DNA from 2 places in the Mesorhizobium sp. WSM3866 genome. Region 1 is predicted to be linked to the other one. Evidence: riboswitches for the same ligand, from Rfam matches in the RefSeq annotation. Region 1 holds a riboswitch; the other holds the start of a gene.
What was found. A riboswitch is a leader RNA that binds a small molecule or an ion and turns the genes downstream of it on or off. The one in region 1 is predicted to bind S-adenosylmethionine.
Positions count from the first base shown of each region.

Region 2: linked by a shared signal. The riboswitch ahead of CK222_RS03365 (O-succinylhomoserine sulfhydrylase) and the one ahead of CK222_RS07575 (homoserine O-acetyltransferase) in region 1 are both predicted to bind S-adenosylmethionine.

Region 1 covers NZ_NSGC01000002.1:677,890-683,704, reverse strand. Annotated here, with positions in the region: gene CK222_RS07590 (sugar kinase) at 1-541, shown strand, start outside; gene CK222_RS07585 (prephenate/arogenate dehydrogenase family protein) at 538-1,476, opposite strand; gene hisC (histidinol-phosphate transaminase) at 1,483-2,586, opposite strand; SAM riboswitch at 2,723-2,800, shown strand; gene CK222_RS07575 (homoserine O-acetyltransferase) at 2,891-4,060, shown strand; gene metW (methionine biosynthesis protein MetW) at 4,149-4,763, shown strand; gene CK222_RS07565 (Stf0 family sulfotransferase) at 4,712-5,530, shown strand; gene CK222_RS07560 (glycosyltransferase) at 5,646-5,815, shown strand, end outside.
Region 2 covers NZ_NSGC01000001.1:710,098-715,912, forward strand. Annotated here, with positions in the region: gene CK222_RS03360 (ceramide glucosyltransferase) at 1-709, shown strand, start outside; gene CK222_RS03365 (O-succinylhomoserine sulfhydrylase) at 751-1,941, opposite strand; SAM riboswitch at 1,998-2,075, opposite strand; gene CK222_RS03370 (2'-deoxycytidine 5'-triphosphate deaminase) at 2,211-3,305, shown strand; gene CK222_RS03375 (ABC transporter substrate-binding protein) at 3,388-4,155, shown strand; gene araD1 (AraD1 family protein) at 4,203-5,192, opposite strand; gene mmsB (multiple monosaccharide ABC transporter permease) at 5,401-5,815, opposite strand, start outside.

The DNA of each region.
Region 1 (5,815 bases):
GCTGGTGGACGTCCGCTGGCCGGGCGCCGCGGCACTTGCCTTGGCGGCCACGCGGGACGCCGGCCGTCCGGCGATCCTCGACGCCGACATCGCGCCGATCGACGTGCTCGAGCGGCTTTTGCCGTTGGCCTCGCACATCGTCGCCTCGGAGCCGGCGGCGCGGATCGTCTGCGGCCATGCGCTCGATCCGGAAAGCGCATGCGCCGATCTCGCCTCGCGCACCGACGCCTTCGTCGCGGTGACGGGCGGCGCTGCCGGAACCTGGTGGCATGATCGGGGAACCGGTCGCGTCCGGCATGTCGAGGCGCCGAAGGTCAAGGCGGTCGACACGCTCGCCGCCGGCGACGTCTTCCACGGCGCCTTCGCCGTCGGCCTTGCCGAAGCCATGCCGTCCGAGCAGGCGCTGCGCTTTGCCAGCGCCGCCGCCGCGCTTAAATGCCTGCGCTTCGGCGGCCGGCTCGGCGCTCCGGACAGAGCCGAGACAATGGCCATGATGGCGGCGCACTGGCCCCCATCGGGACAGATCGAGCAGAAGGCCTAGGGCTTGGCCCCCGGGTGCTCCACGGCCTGACGGCCGAAATCCGGCACATCGATATCCTGGCCGGCCTCAATGATCGAGCGGCGGATGGCGCGCGTGCGGGTGAACAGGTCGAACAGCTTTTCGCCGTCGCCCCAGCGGATCGCTCGCTGCAACGAGGCCAGATCCTCCGAGAAGCGCGCCAGCATTTCCAGGATCGCGTCCTTGTTGTGCAGGCACACGTCCCGCCACATGGTCGGGTCGGAAGCGGCCAGTCGGGTAAAGTCGCGAAAACCGGAAGCGGAGTATTTGATGACTTCCGTCTTGGTCACCGATTCCAGGTCGTCGGCGGTGCCGACGATGTTGTAGGCGATGATATGCGGCAGATGCGAGACGATGGCCAAGGTCATGTCGTGATGCTGCGGGTCCATCGTGTCGATGTTGGAGCCGCAGCGCCGCCAGAATTCGGAGAGCTTTTCCAGCGCCTCCGGATCCGTGCCCGGCAGCGGCGTGAAGATGCACCAGCGGTTGTCGAAGAGATCGGCGAAGCCGGCATCCGGCCCGGACTTTTCCGTGCCCGCCAGCGGGTGCCCGGGGATGAAATGCACACCGACGGGCACATGCGGCTGCATTTGCGCGATCACCGAAGCTTTGGTTGAGCCGACATCGGTGAGGATCGCGCCTTTCTTCAGCGCCGGCGCGATCTCGGCCGCGACCTCGCCGGACGAGCCGACCGGAACCGAGACGATGACGAGATCCGCGTCGCGCACCGCGTCTTCGGCCTCGGTCGTGTAGGAATCGCCGAGACCCAGTTCCTCGGCGCGCTTGAGCGTCGATTGGCTGCGCGTCGCGACAGCGATGTGGCGCGCCAGGCCTTCCCGGCGGATGACGCGGGCGAGCGACGAACCAATCAGGCCGATGCCGACCAGCGCTATTCTTCCGAACATCGGTGCTGTCATGGTGCTTCAGCTTTTCAGAAATGTCTTGAGCGCCTCGACGACGCCGCGATTGGCCTCCTCGATGCCGATGCTCATGCGCAGCGCGTTGGGAAAGCCGTAGCCGGTGACGCGCCGCAGGATGTAGCCGCGCGCGCTGAGATAGTCGTCCGCTGCCGCTGCCGAATGCTTTTTGTTGTCGGGGAAGTGGATCAGCAGGAAATTGCCGACGCTGGGCGTCACGCGCAGCCCGAGCCCGGTCAGCTCCTCGCTGACCCAGGCAAGCCACTTCTCGTTATGCGCCACGCTGCGCTCGACATGGGCGCGGTCGCGGATGGCCGCGATGCCGGCCTCGATCGCGGTTGCATTGACGTTGAAGGGCCCGCGCACCCGGTTAATGGCATCGACGATATGCGCCGGTCCGTACATCCAGCCGATGCGTGCGCCGCCGAGGCCGAGCTTGGAGAAGGTGCGGGTCATGACCACGTTCTCCGAGCTCCCGGCCAGCTCGATGCCGGCTTCATAGTCGTTGCGCCGCACATATTCGGCATAGGCCGCGTCGAGCACTAGGAGCACGCTCTTGGGCAGTCCGGCATGCAGCCGGCGCACCTCCTGGAACGGCACATAAGTGCCGGTCGGATTGTTGGGGTTGGCGAGGAACACGATCCGCGTCGCCGGCGTCACCGCGGCGAGGATTGCGTCGATGTCGGCGCGCTCGTCCGTCTCCTTGACCGCCACCGGCTTGGCGCCGGCGGCTTGGATATAGATCTTGTAAACCATGAAGGCGTGTTCGGTGAACACGGCCTCGTCTCCCGGCGCGAGATAGGTCTGCGCCAGCAGCCCCAGGATCTCGTCGGAGCCATTGGAGCAGACGATGTTTGCCGGATTGAGGCCGTGCACATCGGCGATCGCCTCGCGCAGCCGGCGGGCGGAGCCGTCGGGATAAACGTCCAATTTGGCAGCCACCTCCCGGGCGGCCTCGATCGCCTTCGGCGAGGGCCCGAGCGGATTCTCATTGGACGACAGCTTGTAGACCTTCGTCACGCCGGCCGGCGCGGTACTTTTTCCCGGCACATAGGCCTCGATGTCCATGATGCCCGCGCGGGGCGTCGGACGTGGCTGATCCTGCTTCATGTCACAAATCCGTCGAGAGGCCCTGGTTCGAGGCCGCAGCGGAAATACAGGCGGTGGCCCCGAATGTCGAGGGGCCGGCGCGCTCGCGCGTAGGCAGACCGTTGACGAAGCGCGGCGCTGGCCCTAGAACAACAGCCGGATCTCCCGTGGTGATTTGGCCGGTCGGCTTGCAGCCACGTTAAACAATTCGCTAAAGGGCCGTTTGCAACCTGTAACCGGCTTTGCGAAGGCAGGCCGGTTTTTTGTTGTCCGTTGCCGGCCGGACGCCGTATCGCGAGATCGATGCGACTGGATGGGGAATGCAATGGCCGCTCAGCGCGCTCCAAGGACCAACCACGAGGCCGACCAACCGTCGAGCCCGGTGTTGCAGTTCGGTCCCGACAAGCCGCTAAAACTCGATGCGGGCACCGTGCTGTCGCCGTTCCAGGTCGCTTACCAGACCTACGGCGCCCTCAACGACGCCCGCTCCAACGCCATCCTCGTCTGCCACGCGCTGACCGGCGACCAGCATGTCGCCAGCACCAACCCGGTGACCGGCAAGCCGGGCTGGTGGGAGGTGCTGATCGGCCCCGGCAGGATCATCGACACCAGCCGCTTTTTTGTCATTTGCGCCAACGTCATCGGCGGCTGCCTCGGCTCCACCGGCCCGGCCTCGACCGATCCGGCGACAGGCAGGCCCTATGGGCTCGACCTGCCGATCATCACCATCCGCGACATGGTGCGGGCGCAGCTGATGCTGGTCGATCATTTCGGCATCGAGAAGCTGTTCTGCGTGCTCGGCGGCTCGATGGGCGGCATGCAGGTGCTGCAATGGGCCGCAAGCTACCCGGAACGCGTCTTCTCCGCGTTGCCAATCGCCACCGGCGCCCGCCATTCCTCGCAGAACATCGCCTTCCACGAGGTCGGGCGGCAGGCCGTCATGGCCGATCCGGACTGGCACGGCGGCAAATATCTCGATTTCGGCAGGCGGCCGGAAAAGGGCCTCGCCGTGGCGCGCATGGCCGCGCACATCACTTACCTCTCGGAAGCAGCGCTGCACCGCAAGTTCGGCCGCAACCTGCAGGATCGCGAGGCGCTGACCTTCGGCTTCGACGCCGATTTCCAGATCGAAAGCTATCTGCGCCATCAAGGCATGACCTTCGTCGACCGCTTCGACGCCAACTCCTACCTCTATCTGACCCGCGCTATGGACTATTTCGACCTCGCCGCCGACCACGGCGGACGGCTGGCGGATGCCTTCGCCGGCACCAAGACACGCTTCTGCCTCGTGTCGTTCACAAGCGACTGGCTGTTCCCGACCGAGGAAAGCCGCTCGATCGTGCATGCGCTGAACGCCGCCGGCGCGTCCGTCTCCTTCGTCGAGATCGAGACCGATCGCGGCCATGACGCTTTCCTGCTCGACGAACCGGAATTGTTCGCGGCCATCAACGGCTTCATAGCCTCGGCCGCGCGCGCAAGGGGGCTCAGCCTATGAGTGGCGCGCGATCCCTGTGTCCTGGCCGCACTTCTGAGACGCCGAGATTCCCATTGGCTGCAAATGCTCAAAGGCCGGAGGTGTGCCCATGAGCGTTAATCGCGCTCAGCGCGTCGACCTCGAAGTCGTCACCGATCTCATCCCGCCGCATTCGCGCGTGCTCGATGTCGGCTCCGGCGATGGCGTGCTTCTGGAGGTTCTGCAGGCGACCAAGCAGGTTGATGGCCGCGGCCTGGAGCTGTCACAGCGCGGCGTCAACGAATGCGTGGCGCGCGGCCTTTCCGTCGTCCAGGGCGATGCCGACAAGGACCTCGAATTCTACCCCGACAAAGGTTTTGATTTCGTCGTCCTGTCGCAAACGCTGCAGGCGACCCGCAACCCGAAACTTGTGCTCGACGAGCTGCTTCGGATCGGCAACCGCGCGATCGTCTCCTTCCCCAATTTCGGCCATTGGCGCGTGCGCTTCTCGCTGCTGATGAAGGGCAGGATGCCGGTCACCAAGGACCTGCCCTATTCCTGGTACGACACGCCGAACATCCACTTCTGCACCATTCGCGACTTCGTCAATCTGTGCGAAGAGCTCGGCGCGACGGTCGAGAAGGCGACCGCGCTCGACGCCAACGGCCAGAAGATCGGCCTGTCGATGCCCTGGTGGTTCTGGAACTTCTTCGGCCAGCAGGCGGTGTTCTTGCTGAAACGATGATCTCGCTCGATCTCTTTCGACGCCGGCCGGCCGTGGTTCAAATCCCGTCGGAAATTCTGTCGGAGATAAGCACAGGGATTCTTGTGTGCACTTCGCCGCGTACCGGCAGCAATCATCTTGCAGGACTGATGGCTTCCGCCGGGCTGGGCAATCCACTGGAGTGGTTTGGCGGGCGCCGGCTGCTCGAACAGCCAGGCTATCCGCGCGATGCCAGAGGGCAGCTTCTGAGGGCGCTGACGGAAGGACGGTCCTCTTCCGGAATCTACGCGATCAAGCTTTTTGCGAGTCAATTCGCTCAAGTTGCCAAGAAGGTGAACCTCCCCGCCAGTCTTCCCAACCTTCACTATGTGCGCCTGACGCGCAGCGATTTGCTGGGTCAGGCGATCTCATGGGCGCGTGCGCGCCAAACCCGCAGATTCCGCTCTAGCGAGGTCAATCGCGCATCCCCACGCTATGACGGCGAGGCTATCGCCGAATCGCTCGAAAAGATTCTGATGGAAAATCTGGCCTGGGACGGGTGGTTCGCGAAAAACGGGCTGTCCTTTCTTGCGCTAACTTACGAGCAGGTCCAGCAAAACCCGAGAGGAAGCCTCGAGAAAATTGCCCAGTTGGCCGGGGTCGAGCCTGTCTGGGGAACGAATCTCGGATCAGGTCTCGAAATCCAGCGCGACGCGACCAATGACGAATGGAGAAAACGTTTCCTGTCTGAATATGCCGACCCGTCGAGCTTCCCGCACAGAAAAAAGCGCGTGTTCCTGAAGATCTAGAAAGAATCATGCGATTGAAGCGCAAACTTGCAAATAGAATGGCACCGAGAATCGTTTGACGGCATACCCCGCAGGGCTATAGCGACTGTACCGGCAAAACTGGTGGTGATTATCTATGGCTGAACACCCGATCTATTCGATCGTCATGGAGATGGAGAACGCCAAATCCATCGACTGGAACGAGATCGGCCTGGGGCTGAAGTCACTGGCGCGCGAAATCGCGGCTGTTCCCGCTACGGGTTTTGCAAGGCCAAAAGTTGTCGTGTCGCATGGCGGGCCCGATTC
Region 2 (5,815 bases), on a different contig from region 1:
CCAGCATCTGATGGCGGCCTGGGGACCGGACACCGGCCTCGTCTGCTCGACGCCGATCGGCTCGCGGCCGGACGGTTTCTGGGCCGAAGTCGAATGCGTCTTCCTCAACACGCTGCAGGCGCGCTGGCAATATGCCGGCGAAGCGCTCGGCCTTGGCTTCGCCCAGGGCAAGAGCATGCTGTGGAACAAGCCGATGCTGGATGCAAATGGCGGCATCCAGGCTTTGGCCGCCGAAATCGCCGAGGACGCGGCGGCGACCAAGCTGGTCAACAGCCTTGGCCTTCGGGTCAATCTCGTGGCCGCGCCCTTCGAGCAGCCGCTCGGCCAGCGCACGCTCGCCGAAATCTGGTCGCGCCAGGCGCGCTGGGCGCGGCTGCGCCGCGTCACCTTCCCATTGTTCTTCGCGCCCGAAATCCTGACCGGTGTGGTCGCGCCACTGCTTCTGGCGCTGATCGCGGCGGCAAGCGCCGGTGTCAGCCTGCCCACGACCGCGCTCTGCGTGCTGGCGATCGCCTATGTGCCCGAATGCATGCTCGCCTGGTCCAAGGGCTGGCATCTGTCGCCGCGCAGCGTCACCGCGATGATCGTGCGCGACGCGATGCTTCCCGCCATCTGGGCGCGCGGCTGGCTTGGCGGGGCCGTCGAATGGCGTGGCAACGCAATGACCATCCGCAACAGCGGGATGACTGAACTCGACGAGATTGCTTGAGCCGGCTGCGGCTCAAGCGCCCTCTTTGCCGCCGTGGCGGTTCATTCCTTCGCCGCCTTCAGCGCCTGTTCGATGTCGGCGAGCAGGTCGTCGGTATCCTCCAGCCCGACGGAGAGCCTGAGCGTGCCTGGTCCGATGCCGAGCTCGGCGCGGGCCTCGTCAGTGAGGTTTTTGTGCGTCGTCGTCGCCGGATGCGTGATCAGGCTCTTTGCGTCGCCGAGGTTGTTCGAGATCAGCACGATGTCGAGCGCGTTCTGCAAGGCGAAGGCCGCCTGCTTGCCGCCCTTGACGTCGAGGCAGATCAGCGTCGAGCCGCCCGACATCTGCTTCCTGACGATATCCGCCTGGGGATGGTCGGCCCGGCCCGGATAGATGACGCGGGCGATCTCCGGCCGGCCAGCCAGGAAGTCCGCGATCTTGCCGGCGCTTTCGGTCTGGTGGCGCACGCGCAGCGGGAGCGTCTCGAGGCCTTTCAGCAGCGTCCATGCGTTGAATGGGGACAGGCTCGGGCCGGTGTGCCGGAAATAATCGTGCAGGTTCTCGTCGATCCACTTCTTGTCCGACAGGATGACGCCGCCGAGGCAGCGGCCTTGTCCGTCGATGTGCTTGGTCGCCGAGTAGACCACGATATGGGCGCCGAGCTGCAGCGGCTTCTGCTGCAGCGGCGTGGCAAAGACGTTGTCGACGATCACGCGTGCGCCGATCGAATTTGCTAAAGCGGCGACAGCGGCGATATCGACCACTTCCAACGTCGGGTTGGTCGGACTTTCCAGGAAGAACAGCTTGGTGTTCGGCCTGACCGCTTTTTCCCAATTGGCAATGTCGGTGCCGTCGATCAGCGTTGCCTCGATGCCATAGCGCGGCGCCAGCGTCTCGACTACCCAGCGGCAGGAACCGAACAGGGCTCGCGCCGCAACGATGTGATCGCCGGCCTTGACGCTGCAGAGCAGGGCGGCGGACACGGCGGCCATGCCGGAAGCGGTTGCACGTGCGTCTTCCGCGCCTTCCAGCGCGCACATGCGCTTCTCGAACATATCGACGGTCGGGTTGGCGTAGCGCGAATAGATGAAGCCGGGTTCCTCGCCCTTGAAGCGGGCCTCCGCTGCCTGGGCCGTCTCGTAGACATAGCCCTGGGTGAGATACATCGCCTCGGCGGTCTCGCCGAAGCCGGAACGCAGCGTCCCGCCATGCACGAGTGCCGTTTGAGGTTTCCAGTTACGCGTCTTGGTCATCGCCCTGCTTCCAAACACAAAAAAACCGGCCGCGACGTCGCAACCGGTCCATACGGCCTTGCGGCCCGACGGTCCTTTAGCGACTTGTTTAACGTGGCTGCAAGCCGACCGGCCAAATCACCACGGGATAACGACCCTTTAGACCTCGCCCGCGCTTGCGTCAATTGCCGGCTTGATTAAGAGGTTTGTACCAGGCAGCTTCCGCAAAAGTGTCCCGCGGTTTTGCGACAGGAAACTGCGACGACAATGACTTCGCCCGGAGCCAGACATTGCGGCAGACAGGCATTCTTCCCGATCAGGACATCGCGGCGCTCTTCCAGTCGGGCGCGCTGAAGTCGCCGCGCGCGCTCGACGCCAACCAGATCCAGCCGGCTAGCCTCGATCTGAGACTGGGCGACAAGGCCTTTCGCGTGCGCGCTTCCTTTCTGCCCGGTCCCGATCATCTGGTGGCCGACAAGCTGGACCGGCTGAAGCTGCATGAGATCAATCTCGCCGAGGGCGCGGTGCTGGAGACGGGCTGCGTCTATATCGTGCCGCTGCAGGAAAGCCTCGCGCTGCCAGCGGAAGTCTCGGCTTCGGCCAACCCGAAGAGCTCGACCGGACGACTCGACATTTTCACCCGTGTCATGACCGACCGCGGCCATGAGTTCGATAAGATCGGCGCCGGCTATCATGGCCCGCTCTATCTCGAGGTCAGCCCGCGCACCTTCCCGATCGTCGTGCGCGCCGGCTCGCGCCTGTCGCAGATCCGCTTCCGCACCGGCAACGCCGTGCTGTCGGAGAATGAGTTGCGTGACCTCCATCACGCCGAGATGCTGGTTGCGACCGAGCCGCCCAACATCTCCGGCGGCGGCATTGCGCTCTCTATCGATCTCGACGGCGACAAGGACGGCCTGGTCGGCTATCGCGGCAAGCACCACACCGGCCTCGTCGACGTCGACAAGCGCGCCGCTCAGGATGTGGTCGACTTCTGGGAACCGCTCTACAAGAGCGGGGCCGGCGAGCTCGTGCTCGACCCGGACGAGTTCTACATCCTGGTCTCTCGCGAAGCCGTGCACGTGCCGCCGCTCTATGCCGCCGAGATGACGCCTTTCGATCCGCTGGTCGGCGAGTTCCGCGTCCACTATGCCGGCTTTTTCGACCCGGGCTTCGGCCATTCCGCCGCCGGCGGCAGCGGCAGCCGCGCGGTGCTTGAAGTGCGCAGCCACGAGGTGCCGTTCATCCTCGACCACGGCCAGATCGTAGGCCGCCTCGTCTACGAGCATATGCTGAAGCGGCCGCAGGCGCTCTATGGCAGCGAGCTGGGTTCCAACTATCAGGCGCAGGGGCTGAAGCTCTCCAAGCATTTTCGCGCCGCGCGCTGATCGCCAGGCTGTGCTTGCCCGGCCTCGCGCGCCGTGCTTGGCTGCGTCTGAGCATGTAGCAACTGAACCCAAGGGGATGAAAATGCAGATATCCAGATGGATCCTGTCGGCCGCGGCCGCCGCCATGCTGGCGCTCGGCGTCGGTTCGGTAGACGCGGCCGAAAAGATCAAGATCGGCACCGAGGGCGCCTATCCGCCCTTCAACACCATCACGCCGGACGGCAAGGTGGAAGGCTTCGACATCGACATCGCCAATGCGCTCTGCGCGCAGATGAAGGTCGAATGCGAGATCGTCACCCAGGATTGGGATGGCATCATTCCGGCCCTGCAGGCCAAGAAATTCGACGCCATCATCGCCTCGATGAGCATCACCGAGGAACGCAAGAAGCAGGTCGCCTTCACCCACAAATACTACACCACGCCGCTTGCGCTGGTCGCCCTGAAGGACGCCGATATCGCCTCGACCGAGCCGGCCTCGCTTGCCGGCAAGACGGTCGGTGCCCAGGCCTCGACCACCCAGGCCAACTACGCCCAGGACGTCTACGCCAAGGCCGGCGCCGAGGCGAAGCTCTACCCGACCCAGGAAGAGGCGGTCACCGATCTGCTCAACGGCCGGCTCGACGCCGTCATCTCGGACAAGTTCGTGCTGGTCGACTGGATGAAGAAGGCGAGCGACGGCTGCTGCAAGCTGGTGGGCGACGTCAAGGGCACCGAGACCGAGGCCGGCATCGCCGTGCGCCTGGAGGACACCGCCCTGCGCGACCGCCTCAACGCGGCAATCGACGCCATTGTTGCCGACGGCACCTACAAGAACATCCAATCGAAGTATTTCGATTTCGATATTTATTGAGGTTGAAGCTGCCAATCTCCTCCCTCGTGGGGGAGATCACGCTAACCTCACAGCGCCTTCACCGCCACCTTCACTGGCTTCTCGATCTCGAGCGGGTTGCGCAGCGGCAGGCCGAAATCCTTGGCCTCGATCTCGAACGTGTCGCCTTCCTCGGTCCTGACGCCGTCTGCGAACGAGAGTGTGGCGGTGCCGAACATGTGCACATGCACGTCGCCCGGCTGGCGGAAGGCCGAATATTTGAAATGGTGATGCTCGAGATTGGCGATGGTGTGCGACATGTTCGCCTCGCCGGACAGGAACGGCTTTTCCCAAAGCACTTTGCCGTCGCGCCAGATTCGTGAAGAGCCCCTTATGTCGGCGGGCAGCTCGCCGATCAGGATTTCCGGTCCGAACGAGGCGTTGCGCAGCTTGGAATGGGCGAGGAACAGGTAGTTCACGCGCTCGGTCACATGGTCGGAAAACTCGTTGGACAGCGTGAAGCCGACGCGGAACGGCGCGCCGTCGTCGCCGATGACATAGATGCCGGCGATCTCCGGCTCCTCGCCGGCGTCTTGCGCGAAGGCCGGCGACATCAGCGCCGCACCGGGCGCCACCGCCATGGTGCCGTTGCCCTTGTAGAACCATTCCGGTTGCACGCCGATCTCGCCCTTGGCCGGCTTGCCGCCCTCCAGCCCCATGCGGAACATCTTCATGGAATCGGTGAGTTGCTCCTCGCCGTCGCTGAGCTTCTTGTGCATGGAATCGCGTGTCGCGGCGGAGCCGAGATGTGTAAGCCCGGTGCCGGTAAGGTGAAGATGCGCGGGGTCGGGATGGTTGATCGGCGACACCAGGCGTCCCTTCTTGTAGACGGCGTCGAGGTCGACCGTCTCGCCATAGCCCTTGCGCTCGATCAGCGCCTCGAGCCCGGTGCCGGTGCGGGCTGCCTCCATCGCCAGCGAATAGACGCTGCGCGCGCCGTTGATGATCCGGGTCTTGCCGCCGCTGCGGGCAACAACGCGGATCGTCTCGGCGTCGTCGAGGATCTGGGAAATCAGCATGATGAACCCTCTCTCTTTTGCCTTGGCCCGGCTGCCGATTGGCAAGCCCTGACCGGCGCAGCCCGGAACCGATCCGCGCCACGGTTGAAACTCTTCCTCCGGATTGCACTCGCGAGCCTGGTCCTTCCAGGACTTCTTCGCGCCGACGGGTTGCCGGCAGCTTCGCGATCTAGAACCCGTATGCCTCCTTAGTCCTTGCCTCCGGCCTCTACGCCTTATTCTTGTTGTAGACGTCGAAGATGACGGCACCGAGCAGCACCAGGCCTTTGACCACCTGCTGCCAGTCGACATTGACGCCCATGATCGACATGCCGTTGTTCATCACGCCCATGATGAAGCCGCCGACCACGGCGCCGATGACCTGTCCGACGCCGCCCATTGCCGAGGCGCCGCCGATGAAGACGGCGGCGATCACGTCGAGCTCGCTGCCCAGGCCGGCGGCCGGGACGGCCTGGCCGAGGCGAGCGGCGATGATCAGGCCGCCGAGCGCCGACAGCACGCCCATGTTGATGAAGACGAGCAGCGTCAGCCTTTCGGTGTTGATGCCCGACAGCTGCGCCGCCTTGGCGTTACCGCCCATCGCATAGATGCGGCGGCCGATGGTCATGCGCTTGGTGACGAAG